Regions from separate parts of the Rhizobium sp. Leaf311 genome, predicted to be linked through region 4. Evidence: predicted binding sites of a transcription regulator. Region 4 holds the regulator's gene; each other region holds the start of a gene.
What was found. The regulator LexA, encoded in region 4, represses DNA repair genes until DNA is damaged. The targets are predictions, from matches to a motif close to TGTTCNNNNTGTGTTCNG.

Region 1 (3,978 bases), on a different contig from region 4:
ACAGCCAGCGTCCCGCGCTTTGCACCCAGCACGACACCGGCCAGCATCACGCCAAGCGACTGTGCGGTGATGGGAACCGGAATGAAGCCGAGCGGAATTGGCGGCAAAAGCCCAAGCGCAATAATGATGGCTGAAAACAGCGAGATCAGAACGAGGTCACGGGTCTTCATGGCGTTTTTCTCCCCTGATGATATCTGCCGATGAGGTTTGGCCTCTGAAACCGCGCGCGTCAATGGCTTCCGCAATGGCATCTGCATCCTTCAACGTCAAAATGACGAGCGGAATGAGGATGGAATGGAGTTTGGTTTCCAGTCCGCGCGCGCGCTGTGCATCACGAAGAGCTTCATGGCGCTTGATGATTTCCGGTACGAAACGCACGACAAGTCCCACCGCCAGCCCCACATCTGCAGCATTCGCAAGACCCAGTTTCTCCAGCGGACGAAGGGCATAGGCGATTTCATCCATGAACTGCGAAATGCTGACGCTTGCCGTTATTGCCGTTGCAAGAAGCGTAAGGGCGGCGAGCCGCAATAGGGCGATGGTCGCATCAAGCGGCGAAATGACCAGAAAGCTGATGGCAGCGATGATCGCAATGGTCAGCAAGACCGGCTTGAGGCGGACGATGGTCTCTCGAAACCCGAGATCTGCCTGCCACAGCACGAATGCGGACAGAAGTGTAGCGGCACACAGGATTGTCAGATCGCGTGTCAGAAACAGGCCGATGCTGAAGAGCGCCAGGCTCGCGAGCTTAATGCGCGGCGAAAGCCGATAGAGCCAACCCGTTCCTTCAACATGGAGGCTTCTCATGACAGCGCCAGCTCACGATAAAGCTCTATCGCCACGGCGGGCGGTGCATCGGCGTGAAGCTTGCCCTGATGGAATACCAGCACACGGTCAAAGCCGTCCAGCAGCGGCAGGTCGTGGGTAATGACGATCAGCTTCTGCTCAAGCCCCGCCATGGTTTTTTCCACAAGCATACGGTTTCTCAGGTCGAGCTGGTTGGTCGGCTCGTCCATGATAAGAATTTTCGGCCCGGTGATGGTAACGGCCGCCAGTGCCGAGAGCTGCAATTCACCGCCGGAGAGCTCATGCGCCCTGCGTTTTGCGAGATGCTCAATCCCGAACCTTCGCAAGGTGGCGTCCACGGCAGCCTCCGTCGCCGTCTTGTCCAGCCCACTATTCTTGAGGCCAAAGGCAATATCGTCCCTGATGATCGGCAGGATGATCTGGTTTTGCGGGTTCTGGAAAATGAAACCAACCTGCTTGAGTACCAAGGACGCATCCTTGACGGTGTCGAGACCGCCGACGCTGACCCGCCCGCCCGCCGGCTTCGTCAAGCCGTTGATCATCCGCGCAACGGTCGTCTTGCCGGAGCCGTTCAGACCGATAATGCCGATGCGTCTTTCCTGAAGAGAAAGCGTCAGCGGCTCCACCGCAATCCTGCCCTCGAAGGCCACGCTCGCATCGCTGAAATGAATATCCAACTGCCTGTTCCCAAACTCTTCCTGCCCTTCCTATAGACTTTGCAATGGACAAGCGAAACAAGGAACAAAAAATGAACATTGATTTTTGTCTGCGCGAAACTAAGCTGCTGGCATGGCGATTCTGATTTCGAACGATGCAGCACGACGTATCTTCCTTGCGCGACAGGGTCTGTCAGCGTCGCCTGCGCGCGCCATGAACAAGGCGCAGCTGCTGGACCTCATTACCGATATCGGGTTCGTGCAGGTGGACAGTATCGCGACGGTCGAGCGCGCCCATCATCAGATCATCTTTTCCCGCAACCAGACCTACAGGCGTCACCACCTCACGGAGTTGCTGGAGAAGGACCGGGCGCTGTTTGAACACTGGACGCATGACGCTTCCATTCTTCCCGCAAAATTCTATCCCTACTGGAAACACCGTTTCCGGCGTCGCGAACCGATCATTCAGGAACGCTGGCGCAACTGGCACGGGGAGGGGTTCGATTCTGCCTTTGAAGAAACCTACCGCCGAATTGCCGAGAATGGTCCGGCCATGTCCCGGGATATGAAGGCTGAAGGGCATCAATCCGGCGGCTGGTGGAACTGGCATCCGTCCAAGACTGCGCTCGAATATCTCTGGCATACGGGCAAGCTGGCCGTGGCGGGACGGGTGAATTTCCAGAAAATCTACGACCTTGCAGAGCGCGTCATTCCGGCAGAGCACCATGATCGCGAGGTCAGCCACGAGGACTTCGTGGATTGGGCCTGTCGGGAAGCCTTGACACGCCTCGGCTTTGCGACCTCCGGCGAGATTGCCGCCTTCTTCGATATTGTGTCGCCCCAGGAAGCCAGACAGTGGGTGACAGACCACCGCAGCGAACTATGCGAAGTTTCGCTGGCGTCTTCCGATGGCGCGAAAGATCGCATGTCCTACGCATTTGAAGGATTTACGGGGGAAGCGGAGGCTGCAATCGAGCCACCCAACCGCATCCGCGTGCTCAGTCCCTTCGATCCGCTGCTGCGCAACCGTGCTCGCACCGAACGACTGTTCGGCTTTTACTACCGGATTGAGGTGTTCGTGCCGGAGGCAAAGCGGCAATATGGCTATTATGTCTTTCCGCTTCTGGAGGCGGATCGCCTTATCGGCCGCATCGACATGAAGGCAGACCGCAAGGGCGGAACGCTGGATGTGAAGCGCCTGTGGCTCGAACCGGGTGTGCGTCCGTCGTCTGGCCGTCTGGCAAAGCTCGACGCAGAATTGAACCGGCTGGGGAAGTTCACCGGTGTCGAAACCATCAGATATCTGGATGGTTGGTTGGGCGAGCCTTAGCTGTCGCCAGTTTGACACCCCGCAGCAGGTGCGGAGTGTCAGGCAATCCCGCCTCGATCAGCAGATTTCCGTCGAGCTGATCTGAATCCCGAACCCTTCAAGGCCGACATAGTGGCGCTCGCGCGATGTCAGGAGCTTGATGGAGGAAATCCCGAGTTCTTTGAGAATTTGCGCGCCGAGGCCGATTTCCAGCCACTCGTCTTCGCGCGAGCGGGCCTGAGCATGGTCTTCCTCGGGATCGCGGGACTTGCGGCGTCCAGCCACCTGGCCCACGCCAACAGAGCCTTCACGCAGATAAATGATGACGCCGCGGCCCTCATCGGCAATCTTTTTCATATAATGCTGAACGGGCTGCTTCTTCCCGAAGATATCGTCGGCCACATTTTCAGGATGCAGACGCACGGGGATGTCCACGCCGTCTCTGATGTCTCCGAAGATGACCGCCATGTGCTGCATCGGGTCCCATGGCAGGGAATAGGTCTGCGCCTTGGCAGGTCCAAATGGCGTATCGAGCACGAAATCCGATTCGAGCTCGACCAGCGTTTCCTTGCGCTGGCGATAGGCAATGAGATCTGCCACCGAAACCTGTTTCATGCCGTGCGTTTCGGCAAATGCCGAAACCTGCGGACCGCGCATAACCGTACCGTCGTCATTCACCAGCTCGCTGATGACGCCGATCAACGGAAGTCCGGCGAGTTTGCACAGATCGACAGCCGCTTCCGTGTGGCCCGAGCGCATGAGGACGCCGCCTTCACGGGAGATGAGGGGGAAAATATGGCCGGGACGGGTAAAGTCCGCCGCGCCGATATTGGGGTTTGCGAGATTGCGAACCGTCAGCGTGCGGTCTTCGGCCGAGATGCCTGTGGTGGTGCCGTGCTTGAAATCCACGGAAACGGTAAATGCCGTGGTGTGGGCACTGTCGTTTTCGGCGACCATGGCATTGAGGTTGAGGCGCTTGGCCTCTTCCTTCGGCATGGGCGTGCAAACGATGCCGGATGTGTGCCGCACGATGAACGCCATCTTTTCGGGCGTGCAATGGACTGCGGCGACAATCAGATCACCTTCGTTTTCGCGGTCGTCGTCGTCCATGACCACGACAATTTCGCCTGCCTCGAAGGCTCTGATGGCTTCAACAACACGCTTCTGATCATATGCCATGCTATATTCCTACTTCAAACGCCCGGT
Region 2 (3,978 bases), on a different contig from region 4:
CTGGTCAACCCGCTGAAGGGCGTTTCGACACCGGACGTGTTCAGAAGTCTTGTCAGCAAGCAAAATCCGTCACTGAAGCCGCGCGGCCACAGCAGCTGGATCGATTTCATCGCGCAAAATCGCAATGATCTTGAACCCCCTGCCCGCGCCATTCTGGCGGAGATTACCGAGATCTCCGATTTGCTGACTGGCACGGGTGCGCAGCTTGTGCGCATGTCGGGCTCGGGTGCGACATGCTTTGGTATATACCCGGCGATGGATGATGCCAGCGCGGCGGCTGCCCAGCTTCGCCACCAGCACCCCGGCTGGTATGTTCAGGCAACGAAAACCATAGGCGGAATTTGACATGAGTGCAGAAAGACCCTTTATCCCGGTCGGCATTGCGGTCCTGACGGTGTCAGACACGCGAACGCTGGAAGATGACAAATCTGGCCAAACGCTTTGCGCCCGCATCTCCGAGGCCGGTCACCTGCTGGTAGATCGCGCCATCGTCCCCGACGACAAGGCCGCCATTCAGGAGCAGGTGCGCAACTGGACCCTGTCCGACGAAGTCGATGTGGTGATTACAACGGGTGGCACCGGCTTTACCGGCCGTGATGTGACGCCGGAGGCACTGGAACCGTTGTTTGACAAGCGGATGGATGGTTTCTCTGTGGTCTTTCACCGTATCTCGGAGGATAAGATCGGCACGTCGACAATCCAATCCCGCGCGACGGCTGGCCTTTGCAATCAGACCTTCGTCTTCGTGCTGCCCGGCTCTCCCGGCGCCTGCCGGGACGCCTGGGATGGCATCCTCAAGCCGCAGCTGGATTATCGCCACATGCCCTGCAATTTCGTGGAAATCATGCCCCGCCTTGATGAGCATCTGAAACGCGGAAAGTCCTGAGCGCTTACCGGGCAGCCCGCAGCACGCGTGCGGGAATAAGCTCGGCACTCAGCCGCCTGCTCTTCTGCGCTTTTGTGAAGTCGGACAGCGGCATACCGGGCCTTGCGGCGGACAGGGCGTGCTGCTTTCCGAGCAGCAAGCCATATTCCAGCGGCGGCTGGCGTCGGCTAAGTCGCGAAAGGAAAGATGGCTTGTAATGGCGGGACGGCGAAAACCGCGCCGCTTGCGTGTTGAGAGAGGTATATTCGAGAATATCCTCGATCCAACCGCTCTGGGGACGACTGCCCGGCTCCATGATCAGGATCCACTCACCGCGTGCAGATGCCACGATATCGCAAATGTCCCATTCCGTATGAAAGCGGCAACCCGCAGCTTCCGCCACCCGGGATGAGCCATCGCTGGACGCGTGATCGAGCACGATGACATCGCTGATGAGCCCCTCCACCGCTCCCGATACGAGCGTTGAAAGCGTGTGAGCAAGCTCAGGCTCCTGGTCACGGCATTCCATTATGACTGTCAGCATCTCGTCGTCAGTAAACCTATGAAATTTCTTCTATAAATTTCTATCGCAATGCAAAAGAAATAGCTATCACGCGTTTCCGCATTTTGTTCTTGTATTGTTCTCATCCTTCGTTTAAGAATCTGGTCATCCAACATGCTGGCAATTGCCGGTCAGGAGCATCCAGATGAGACAACATGTGCTTTCGGGGCAGGCTGCATTCCAGCCGGGTCATAGCCAGGATATTGCCAATGCTTTGGCTGATGCATCTGGTCTGCGGATCGAGATCGATCGCAGGCGCGGACGTGGCGCGGGCATCAACCCCGGCGGTCGTTTCGAAGCCTTGCAGCATGAACCTGTGGATGATGGCTGGCAGATCATCGAAGAACTGCCGGAATTTCGCACTGAAGTACAGGTCGAAAAGCCGCGCAGCATCATTACGCGCAACGAGTCACCCGATATTCCGTTTGATCGGTCCATCAATCCCTATCGGGGTTGTGAGCATGGCTGCATCTATTGCTTTGCAAGACCGAGCCACAGCTATATGGGCCTGTCCGCGGGTCTGGACTTCGAGGCAAAGCTGTTTGCGAAGCCCGATGCCGCCAAGCTTCTGGAGAGAGAGCTCGCCAAGCCCGGCTACAAGGCCCGGGTCATCGCAATCGGCACGAACACCGACCCTTACCAGCCGATTGAGCGGGAGTGGCGCATCATGCGTCAAATTCTTGAAGTGCTGGCAAAAGCGGAACATCCGGTCGCTATCGTCACCAAGTCCGGGTTGATTACCCGCGACATCGATATTCTGGCGCCCATGGCCGCCAAGGGGCTGGTGAAGGTCGGCATTTCGGTCACGACGCTGGACCGGAAGCTGGCGCGCAGCATGGAACCTCGCGCATCCACACCCACCAAGCGGCTGGAAGCAATAAAGACATTGACGGAAGCGGGCATTCCAACGGCTGTCATGATGGCACCGGTCATTCCCGCCTTGAACGACCACGAGATCGAACGGGTTCTGGAGGCCGGAAAGGCCGCTGGCGCGACGGAAGCATCCTATGTCTTGCTGCGATTGCCGCTTGAAGTCAGCCCGCTGTTTCGCGAGTGGCTGTTGCGCAATTATCCTCATCGCTATCAGCACGTCATGTCGCTGGTTCGCTCGATGCGAGACGGCAAGGATTACGATGCCGAGTTTGGAAAACGGATGAAGGGAGCCGGGCCCTATGCGTGGCAGATCGGTCGCCGCTTCGAGATGACGACAAAGCGTCTTGGGCTGATCCGCCGTGGCATACAACTGCGCGACGATCTGTTCATTGCTCCTGGCGGTGCTGGCGTTCAGCTGTCCTTGCTTTGAGCCAAGCCTCATCTCCTCTCGCTAGCCTGACAGGCTGACGAGTGGATGCACAGAATACCCATAGTGTCTTTGCCCTGCGCTATGGGTTTGCCCCCGGCATCTGCCGCCTCGCAAGGGTTCTGCTTTTCTCCGCTTGGAAAAGCCCGGAGGTTTATCGAGCCTCCCGCATCAGCCTTCCGCCCCCCTTTGGCTGCTGCATTTACCCTGCGACCGGGGGCTTGCAGGAGATCGGTTGCCTGTGCCAGTTTCGCCGCATGAAACAACGCACAGCATCCGATTCTCCTGCCCTCTTCGAGATCATCGACACCGGCCCGGATTTCAGCATGGAACTGGAGGCAAGAAAGCGCGGGCAATGGCCTGTCGCCGGCACGGATGAGGCAGGAAGAGGCCCGCTTGCTGGACCGGTCGTTGCTGCAGCGGTCATTCTCGATCCCGATAACATCCCCGCCGGTCTTGATGATTCGAAAAAGCTCTCGAAGGCGCGCCGGGAAGTTCTGTTTGGCCAGATCCTCCAGAGCTCCATTGTCTCCATCGCATCCTCAGGACCTGTCCTGATCGACCAGATGAATATCCTGCGTGCCAGCCTCGATGCCATGCGGCGCGCCGTCCTTGGTCTGGAGATAGCGCCCGCGCTGATCTTGGCGGATGGGCGCGACGTTCCACCCAACCTGTCCTGTGAAGGCAAGGCCGTCATAAAGGGTGATTCGCGCTCTTTATCGATTGCGGCCGCATCCATCGTCGCCAAAGTCACGCGCGACCGGATGATGGAAAAGGCAGGTGCGATCCACACGGCCTATGGCTTTGAAGCCCACGCCGGGTATGGCACGCCAACCCATTTGCGAGCCATCGAGGCACATGGCCCATGCCCGCTTCACCGCATGAGTTTCCGTCCCATACGCCGCGTGTGAAAAGGATGCACTCAGCCGGCGCGACGCAACTCGTAGGACCTGTTTTCGTATCCGTTCGATGTTTGCGAGGCGAGTTGGAAATGCTGCAACAACTCCCGTAACCTGTCGCTCTCGCTCGCGAGGGCAGACGTGGCCGACGTTGTTTCCTCGACCATGGCGGCGTTCTGCTGTGTCGTCTGATCCATCTGGTTGACGGCCGTGTTCACTTCGGCGAGCCCATTTGCCTGCTCATGCGCCGACGAGGCAATGGCGCCCATATGGTCGTTCATAACGGTAACATGACGTTCAATGGTCTTTAGCGCGTCGCCGGTCTGGCGGACGAGTGACACCCCGTTTTCCA
Region 3 (3,978 bases), on a different contig from region 4:
ACTGCAACAGGGTCGCCGGGATGAACCGGCTTCTGGCAGCGTAAACATGCCGATCACCCTGCGAGTTCTGACCGTGAGTGAAAAACCGCTGCGGCGTAATCAGCGACAGGCTGTCCTTGGCACGCGTCATGCCGACATAAAGCAGTCGTCGCTCTTCTTCGAGTTCCTGCGTGGTTCCGGTGCCGAGGTCCGACGGTATGCAGCCATCGACGACATTGAGCATGAAAACGGAGCGCCATTCCTGCCCCTTGGCCGAATGGATGGTCGACAGAATGAGGTAGTCTTCGTCGAGCAGCGGGACACCCGCCTGATCGCTGGTCGCATCCGGCGGATCAAGCGTCAGTTCAGTCAGGAAACGCTCTCGGGAAGGGTAGCCGCTGGCGATCTGCTCGAGTTGCAGAAGGTCGGCCTTGCGGGTGTCGGCATCTTCATGGATGCGATCAAGATGCGGTTCGTACCAGAGACGGGCCTGCGCGATATCCGATGGCCAGCCTTCATGGGTTTTCCGAAGGCCGCCCAACAGTTGAACGAAGGACGTCCAGTCCTCCCCCGTCTTGGGTGGCGGCGGAATTTCAGCCAGCGCCAAGAGCGGTTCGGGGTCGGATGCGATCGTGTCGAGAATGGTGCCAGCTTTCTTGGGACCAATTCCAGGCAGCATCTGCAGAAGACGGAAACCGGCCACCCGGTCACGGGGGTTCTGGGCGAAACGCAGGACTGCCAGCATGTCCTTCACATGGGCACTGTCGAGGAACTTCAGGCCGCCGAATTTGACGAAAGGAATGTTGCGGCGGGTGAGTTCTACTTCAAGCGTGCCGCTGTGGCTGGAAGTGCGAAACAGCACCGCCTGCTGCTTCAGCGTCATCCCGACCTCGCGGTTTGCCAGCACCTGCTCAACGATGAAATTCGCCTGTTCGGTTTCGTCCTTGACGGTCACGAGTTTCGGTCGCTCCAGCGACTCCCGTTCCGTCCACAGGTTCTTGGTGAAACGCTCGCGCGCAAGCTCGATCACGCCGTTGGCTGCTGCCAGAATGGGCTGGGTCGAACGGTAATTGCGATCGAGCGTGATGACGTCCGCTGCCGGACTGAACGATGCCGGGAAGTCGAGAATGTTGCGAACTGTTGCTGCCCGAAACGAATAGATTGATTGTGCATCATCACCTACGACGGTCAATCCCCGTCCGCCGGGCTTGAGCGCCATCAGGACAGACGCCTGCAGCTTGTTCGTGTCCTGATACTCATCCACCATCACATGGTCGAAACGACTGCCGATATCGTCGGCGAGTTCGGGATCGCTCACCATCTGCGCCCAGTAGAGCAGCAGATCATCGTAATCGAGCACGTTCTGCGCCTGCTTTGCCTCGACATAAGCTCCGAACAGTTCCTTCAACTGTTCCTCCCAAGAGGCGACCCATGGATAGTGCTGGCGAAGAATCTCGTTTAGCGGTGTCTCCGAGTTAACGGCGCGCGAGTAGATCGAGAGACAGGTGCCCTTGGTCGGGAAACGGCTTTCGGTTTTGGAAAATCCAAGCTCGTGGCGCACGAGGTTCATCAGGTCGGCGCTGTCTTCCCGGTCGTGGATTGTGAAGTCGAGATTGAGACCGATCTGCTCGGCATACATCCGCAGCAGTCTGGCACCGATCCCATGAAACGTACCCGACCACGCAAGCGCGTCAGTCAGGACGGCAGCATTGGCACCCAGAACATTGCGGCAGATACGCTCGACGCGGCGGGCCATTTCCGAGGCGGCCCTGCGCGAAAAGGTCATGAGCAGAATACGGCGCGGGTCGGCACCATTGACGATAAGGTGCGCCACACGATGCGCCAGTGTATTCGTCTTGCCGGAGCCCGCCCCAGCGATGATCAACAATGGCCCCGCTGCGTTGCCCTCAGCCAGCCCAACGCCATGCTCGACGGCCTTGCGCTGCTGCTCGTTCAGTTTTTCCAGATAGGCAACCGCCATCCCGTTTTCCTTGATGTGTGCCTACTTTGAATTCGGCATGGAAGAATCCTCTTAAATCGAGAGTGACGCTTCAAAATTGCCTTGCGAACAAAGTAAGAACTATCAGGTGGCAGAGATATTGAAAAGTCCTTCATTAGCATGACGCGATAGTCGTCAGTCTTACGGGTCGAAGCTTTTCGTGTCAGCCTTCAGCGACGTTTGAAGACCACATCGCAAGTGCTCTTCACACCATGGGCATTGTAGCTGTTCGGGAGGCAGCGTACGTCTGTCATTGGCCAGCATAAATTACAGGAACTTTGAAGAGTCTCGCATGTTCGGCATGTGAAGTCTTTGGAGGAATACCTAATGATACGTCGTGTTACCGGCGCTGCGTCAATTTTCGCAGCACTTCTTGGCTGCAGTGCGTCTTACGCCCAGCAGGGCGATGGAACTGAAGTCCAGATCACTACAAACGTTTTCAAGCCCAATAAGGTCGCTGCGACGAGTGAGCGGATTGGTGAGTTGAAGGTGCCCGACGGCTTCTCCGTGAAGCCATTCGCCCAGGGCCTTGGCAATAGTCGCATTATCGAGGTCTCCGACAAGGGATTCATCTATGTCAGCCGTCGGGAAGAGGGCGATGTGCTGCTCCTCAAGGACGAGAATAACGATGGCAAGTCCGATGGCGCGCCTGTCCAGGTCGTGTCCCGCGCACAGGCGCATGGGCTGGCAATCAAGGATGACAAACTCTACCTTGTCACCGTGAAAGAGGTCTTCGTTGCCGACATCAAGGCCGATGGAACGCTTAGCGAACTTGAGATGATCATCGGCGATCTGCCGGATTCCGGCCAGCATCCAAACCGTGTTCTTTCATTCGGCCCTGACGGAATGCTGTACATCAGCGTCGGCTCTACCTGCAATTCCTGCAACGAAAGCAATCCTGAAAACGCAACGATCATTCGCGCGACGCCGGATGGCAAGAGCAGAACGATTTTCGCGTCAGGCCTGCGCAACACGATTGGTTACGATTGGCAGCCGCAGACTGGCGAACTCTGGGGCCTGGATCATGGCATCGACCTGATGGGCGACGAGGTTCAGGCCGAGGAACTCAACAAGATCGAGCAGGGCAAGCAATATGGCTGGCCGCATGTCTATGGCGCGGGTGACATATATCCACAGTCCACGCCAGTTGGCGGTGTGACAAAAGAGCAATGGCGCGATCAGAGCCAGCCGATGGTGATCGGTTACACGGCGCACGCGGCGCCCATGCAGATGAAGTTCTATAAGGGAACGGCCTTTCCAGCGGAATTTGCGGGAGATGCTTTCGCTACCATGCGGGGATCATGGAACCGAAACCCGGCATCAGGTTACGAAATTGTCCGGGTTCACTTCGAAAACGGTCAGCCCAAAACCATCGAGCCGTTCCTGACCGGCTTCCTGACGGATGGCGGCAGGACGCATTTCGCCCGTCCGGTCGGCCTTGCCGTCGCTAAAGACGGCTCGTTGTTGATGGCGGATGATGCCAACGGCGTCATTTACCGGATTGCCTATACGGGCGAAGCCAAAAAAGCAGAGACCGCACCCACGGCCCCCGCCGATGTTATGGAAGCACAGGCGAAAAAAAGCGCAGATGTGCCATTGGCTTTGAAGCGGCCCGAGACGGAGTCCGAGGGAAAGATCACCGTCTCCACAGATGCTTTCTCGAACAATGCAGCAATGCCCACGAGATACAGTGAATATGCTGATGGCGTTTCGCCTGCGCTTCGCTGGAGCGCTGTGCCAAAGGCTGCGTCTTACGCCATCATCATGGAAGATCCTGACGCTTCGCCGCTCAAGCCCTTTGTCCATTGGTTGGCGTGGAACATCCCCGCGACAGTGACGATGCTTCCAGAAGGCTTGCAGGAACAGCTTCGCCTCGTGGAGCCGGAGGGTGTTTTGCAGGGTCGCAACACATCTGGAACACACGGTTATTTCGGACCAAAGCCACCTGCGGGTGACAAGCCTCATCACTACCATATCCAGGTCATCGCACTCGATTCCAT
Region 4 (3,978 bases):
TCTGTCACGGCGAGATCAGCGACAGCAAATGAGACTGCGGCGCCGAAAAGGCCAGGGATGCTCTCTTGCTCGGCCCCATCAAACTCTTCTGCAACCGTCTGCGCATGGGCGATGCGGATGACCGCGCCCGGCGTAAGAAAGCTGAGGTTTCCCGTTGAGTCGGCTGCTGCCGACACACCAAATGCTGCTTCCACCAATGGCGCAAAGGCGTCCGGTCGGTCTGAGCGCAGGGTTATTTCGCGCAGGCCAGTCGCTCCATTTTTGTGAGCTGTGAGGTCGGACCGTTTTGCGGAAAAAGCGTTGACGCGCTCACAGGTGAAGAAGAACAGATTTCCGTCATCCTTTTCTGCCGCAAAAGCCAGGCGAAAGCTCGCTTCAGATCGGCTTCCGTCCGGCAATGTTACCGGTCGACTGAACGAAAATGCGTCGCCGCCGGAAAGTCCAGCCTCAACGAAGCTATGATGATCAGCATCTGCGTCGTGCGTTTTTCCGGCGACTGCGGAAAACCCCTGCTGCCCGTATCGCTTTCGAAAGACTTCATCGCGTCGAACAAAGGCGTTGCCTTCTGCGCAAGCCCTGGAATATTGCGCGGCGTCTCCGATTGCCAGGGGTTCGAGATACTGCCCGTCTTCGAGAAAGACGCAGGCATTCTCGGTGCCGAAGGGGTGCCTTGCATCTGCAGCAACCGTAAAGCCCAGCGCCGAGAGACGCGCCCGTGCTTGTCCGAGGTCTGCAACGGGCATTACGATATGATCGATTTCACGCGCCATGAGGGGTCCTTCCGCTTCGTCGGCATGGGCATTCCACTGTTGCAAGCCGAACGTTTTATGGCCGGGCGAGATAATGGATGTAAATTGTCACAAGCACACTGATTTTTAAGGGATTGCAGAACACATATGGAACATATAGTGTTCGTTCTGTATTTGTTTCGCGAATCTTCGCCTCGAATCTCTAAGGGTGTTACTCCATGCTCACGCGCAAACAGCAGGAATTGCTACTGTTCATTCATGAGAGAATGAAAGAGTCTGGCGTGCCGCCTTCCTTCGATGAGATGAAGGACGCACTTGATCTGGCATCGAAATCAGGAATCCACCGCCTGATCACAGCGCTCGAAGAGCGCGGCTTTATTCGTCGGCTACCGAATCGGGCGCGTGCGCTTGAAGTCATCAAGCTGCCTGAGTCCTATACGCCTGCTAGCAAGCCTCAACGTGGCTTCTCGCCGAGCGTCATCGAAGGTAGCCTCGGCAAAACCAAACCGGCTGAACCAGCAGCCCTGCCCGTCGCGTCGAATGATTCGAACTCGGTCAGCGTCCCTGTCATGGGCCGTATCGCCGCGGGTGTTCCCATTTCGGCCATTCAGAACAACACACATGACGTTGTTGTGCCAATCGACATGATTGGTGCGGGCGAACATTACGCGCTTGAAGTCAAAGGCGATTCGATGATCGAAGCCGGCATTTTCGATGGCGACACGGTCATTATCCGCGATGTCAGCACGGCAAATCCGGGAGATATCATCGTTGCATTGGTGGATGACGAAGAAGCGACATTGAAGCGCTTTCGTCGCAAGGGCGCGTCAATTGCGCTTGAGGCAGCGAACCCTGCCTATGAGACCCGGATTTTTGGACCGGACCGCGTCAAAATTCAGGGCAAGCTCGTCGGCCTTATTCGCCGCTATCACTGACCGGTGACTTTTCCTATGTCTAGAGGTGGCGGTCGCCCTCGGCCGCTGCCCTTTGCAATGCCTGTCTAGAGAAAACATTTGCGGACATTGAACTCCTGTCCGATATCAACAGGTCTTGGACACCAGAAGCGCCGCTTTTTGCGCCTCTATATGTAGCTGGCTCACTAGTTTTAGTTTGCGTGTGGACGTTCGTCACGTCGCGAGCCTGAAGCTGGGCATTGCTCTTACCGGTTTAGCCATTCTCGCAGTCGACTGGCTGGCAATCGTGCTGTCCAGCGTCGCGCACCCTCCTGCATGACACATCAAATAATTTGAAGAGGCCTATCTTCAAAACGGTCTGTATCAAAAGGCTCGTCTCAGCTAGCACGGGAGTTCGTAACGGAGGGCAGCCATATGTACGATCTTTATATAGCCAACAAGAATTACTCCTCTTGGTCGTTGCGTCCATGGGTGTTGATGCGGACGCTGGACATCGGTTTCAAAGAAAGCCTTTTTCCTTTCGGCAATTCAGCGAAGGACTTCTCAACCTTTTCGCCCACTGCCAAAGTTCCCTGCCTTGTTGATGGTGATTTCACCGTATGGGATTCGCTCGCCATTGCGGAATATCTGGCTGAAAGAAATAGCGGTGTTTGGGCAGACAATGCTGCCGCTCGCGCGTGGTCTCGATCAGCAGCTGCGGAAATGCACTCGGGTTTCCAGGCGCTGCGCAACGAGCATCCCATGAGTGTCGGCCTTCGCATTCGCCCAGCTTCCATCAGCGGATCGCTGCAACAGGACATCGCGCGTATCGACGCTCTCTGGTAGCAGGGTCTGAAGTCCTTTGGTGGCCCATTCCTGGCGGGTAGCACGTTCACGGCCGTGGATGCATTCTTCTGCCCGGTCGCTTTCCGCTTTCAGACATACGGAACAGTGCTTTCTGCGGAGTCCACGGAGTACAGGGACCGTCTTCTCTCACTGCCTGCAATGCAGGAGTGGCAAGAGGCGGCGCTTCTGGAGACATGGCGCGACGGCGATCATGAGGAAGAGGCGAAGGCAGTCGGAGAGATATTGGCGGATCTTCGTATGTCAGGGAATTCGTAAGCGGCGGGTGTCGTTCACAGGTTTCATCGCTCGGCGGAAAGCAATGCAGCGATATGCTCTGGCAAGGTGGCGTCATAGGTCTTGCTGCGCCACTGGTAGCTGCGGTGAGCGGTCCACGGTCGCTCGATGCCGTCCAATGCCGCTTTGGCGCTGTAGCGGGGGGATCCCTCCCCGCCAAACCAGATTTCCATCGAGCCGGTGCGCCGCAACGTATCGCCTGTAATAAGCAGCGCACCTGATCGGCAGGCTGGAAACGGCACTCCCCGGCTTGTCACCACTATGTCAGCGAGATCACAGGCGGCTCCCGTCAATAATGAGTTGGATAGGACCGCAATGCTAACGCCTTTTTGGGATTTCAACGCGCACCACAGATCCTTGCGGCATGTAAAGCGTTGCGTGCCTGCAAGCGCCGTCTTCATTTCAGCCAGCGCCTGGGTTTTGTCCACCTCGCTTAGCCGGGAGCGGGAAGCCGGCTGGCTTTCAAGCTCCTGGGTGTCTCCATCCGCCTGCCTCGCCGTGTCCAGCAGATGCGGAGCAACATGCTCCATCGTCAGTGGGACCGCCCTCTCCCATTGATCATAGATGAAGCCCGACGCGCGGGCCTTGGTCGTCGCAACCGCGTCATTGGATAAAAGCGCAATGAGCGAACCGTCCTCGAAAATCAACAGGTCGGGCTTCGTACTACAGCGCTCGGTTCCAAGCATAATGAGCCCTGCCGCGATGAATGGCACGCCAATCAGTGCCAGTCGTGTTCGAAGGAGCGAAAGAAGCAGAAATCCAATGGTTGAAATGGTGAGAAACCAGGGATGTTGCCGGCCGATGGTTGCGTCCCCACCCCAGCTCGAGACCGTCTTGGCAATCTCGATGACAATCTCCATGCCATAGCCCATTATCTTCAGGAATGGGCCATCCAGGCCGAAAGGCATGAGCAGCATTCCAGCGAGCCCGAACGGCATGACAATAAGCGACATGACCGGCATTGCAGCAAGGTTCGCGGCAAGGCCATAGGTTGTGATGCGGTGGAAATGTTCAATCGAGTAGACCGCAGTCGAAAGGCCGCCGATAAAGGATGTCAAAGCGACGCCTCCGACAACCGCCGCCGATTTCGTTGTCAGCGTCAGCCACCATGGGGGATTGGTTATCGAGAGGCTGTCCTCCTTGTTTCGCCACCGGCTCCAAAAGGAGTAGGCGGAAACGAGCGCGAGCGTCGCGGC

Region 1: the regulator LexA is predicted to act here: its motif matches at 1,545-1,562, upstream of ASF69_RS07455 (energy-coupling factor ABC transporter ATP-binding protein).
Region 2: the regulator LexA is predicted to act here: its motif matches at 1,494-1,511, upstream of ASF69_RS07240 (PA0069 family radical SAM protein).
Region 3: the regulator LexA is predicted to act here: its motif matches at 2,044-2,061, upstream of ASF69_RS20280 (ATP-dependent helicase).

What each region holds. Positions count from the first base shown of each region.
Region 1 is NZ_LMNZ01000004.1:361,432-365,409, forward strand. It holds gene ASF69_RS07445 (biotin transporter BioY) at 1-170, opposite strand, end outside; gene ASF69_RS07450 (energy-coupling factor transporter transmembrane protein EcfT) at 157-807, opposite strand; gene ASF69_RS07455 (energy-coupling factor ABC transporter ATP-binding protein) at 804-1,484, opposite strand; gene ASF69_RS07460 (winged helix-turn-helix domain-containing protein) at 1,597-2,793, shown strand; gene ribB (3,4-dihydroxy-2-butanone-4-phosphate synthase) at 2,851-3,951, opposite strand; gene aroC (chorismate synthase) at 3,961-3,978, opposite strand, start outside.
Region 2 is NZ_LMNZ01000004.1:312,788-316,765, reverse strand. It holds gene ASF69_RS07255 (4-(cytidine 5'-diphospho)-2-C-methyl-D-erythritol kinase) at 1-345, shown strand, start outside; gene moaB (molybdenum cofactor biosynthesis protein B) at 347-886, shown strand; gene ASF69_RS07245 (hypothetical protein) at 891-1,409, opposite strand; gene ASF69_RS07240 (PA0069 family radical SAM protein) at 1,573-2,730, shown strand; gene ASF69_RS07235 (ribonuclease HII) at 2,985-3,638, shown strand; gene ASF69_RS07230 (methyl-accepting chemotaxis protein) at 3,650-3,978, opposite strand, start outside.
Region 3 is NZ_LMNZ01000021.1:197,668-201,645, forward strand. It holds gene ASF69_RS20280 (ATP-dependent helicase) at 1-1,960, opposite strand, end outside; gene ASF69_RS20285 (YbhB/YbcL family Raf kinase inhibitor-like protein) at 2,306-3,978, shown strand, end outside.
Region 4 is NZ_LMNZ01000020.1:357,889-361,866, forward strand. It holds gene ASF69_RS18540 (VOC family protein) at 1-770, opposite strand, end outside; gene lexA (transcriptional repressor LexA) at 968-1,684, shown strand; partial or broken gene ASF69_RS18550 (glutathione S-transferase family protein) at 2,078-2,764, shown strand; gene ASF69_RS18555 (ComEC/Rec2 family competence protein) at 2,788-3,978, opposite strand, start outside.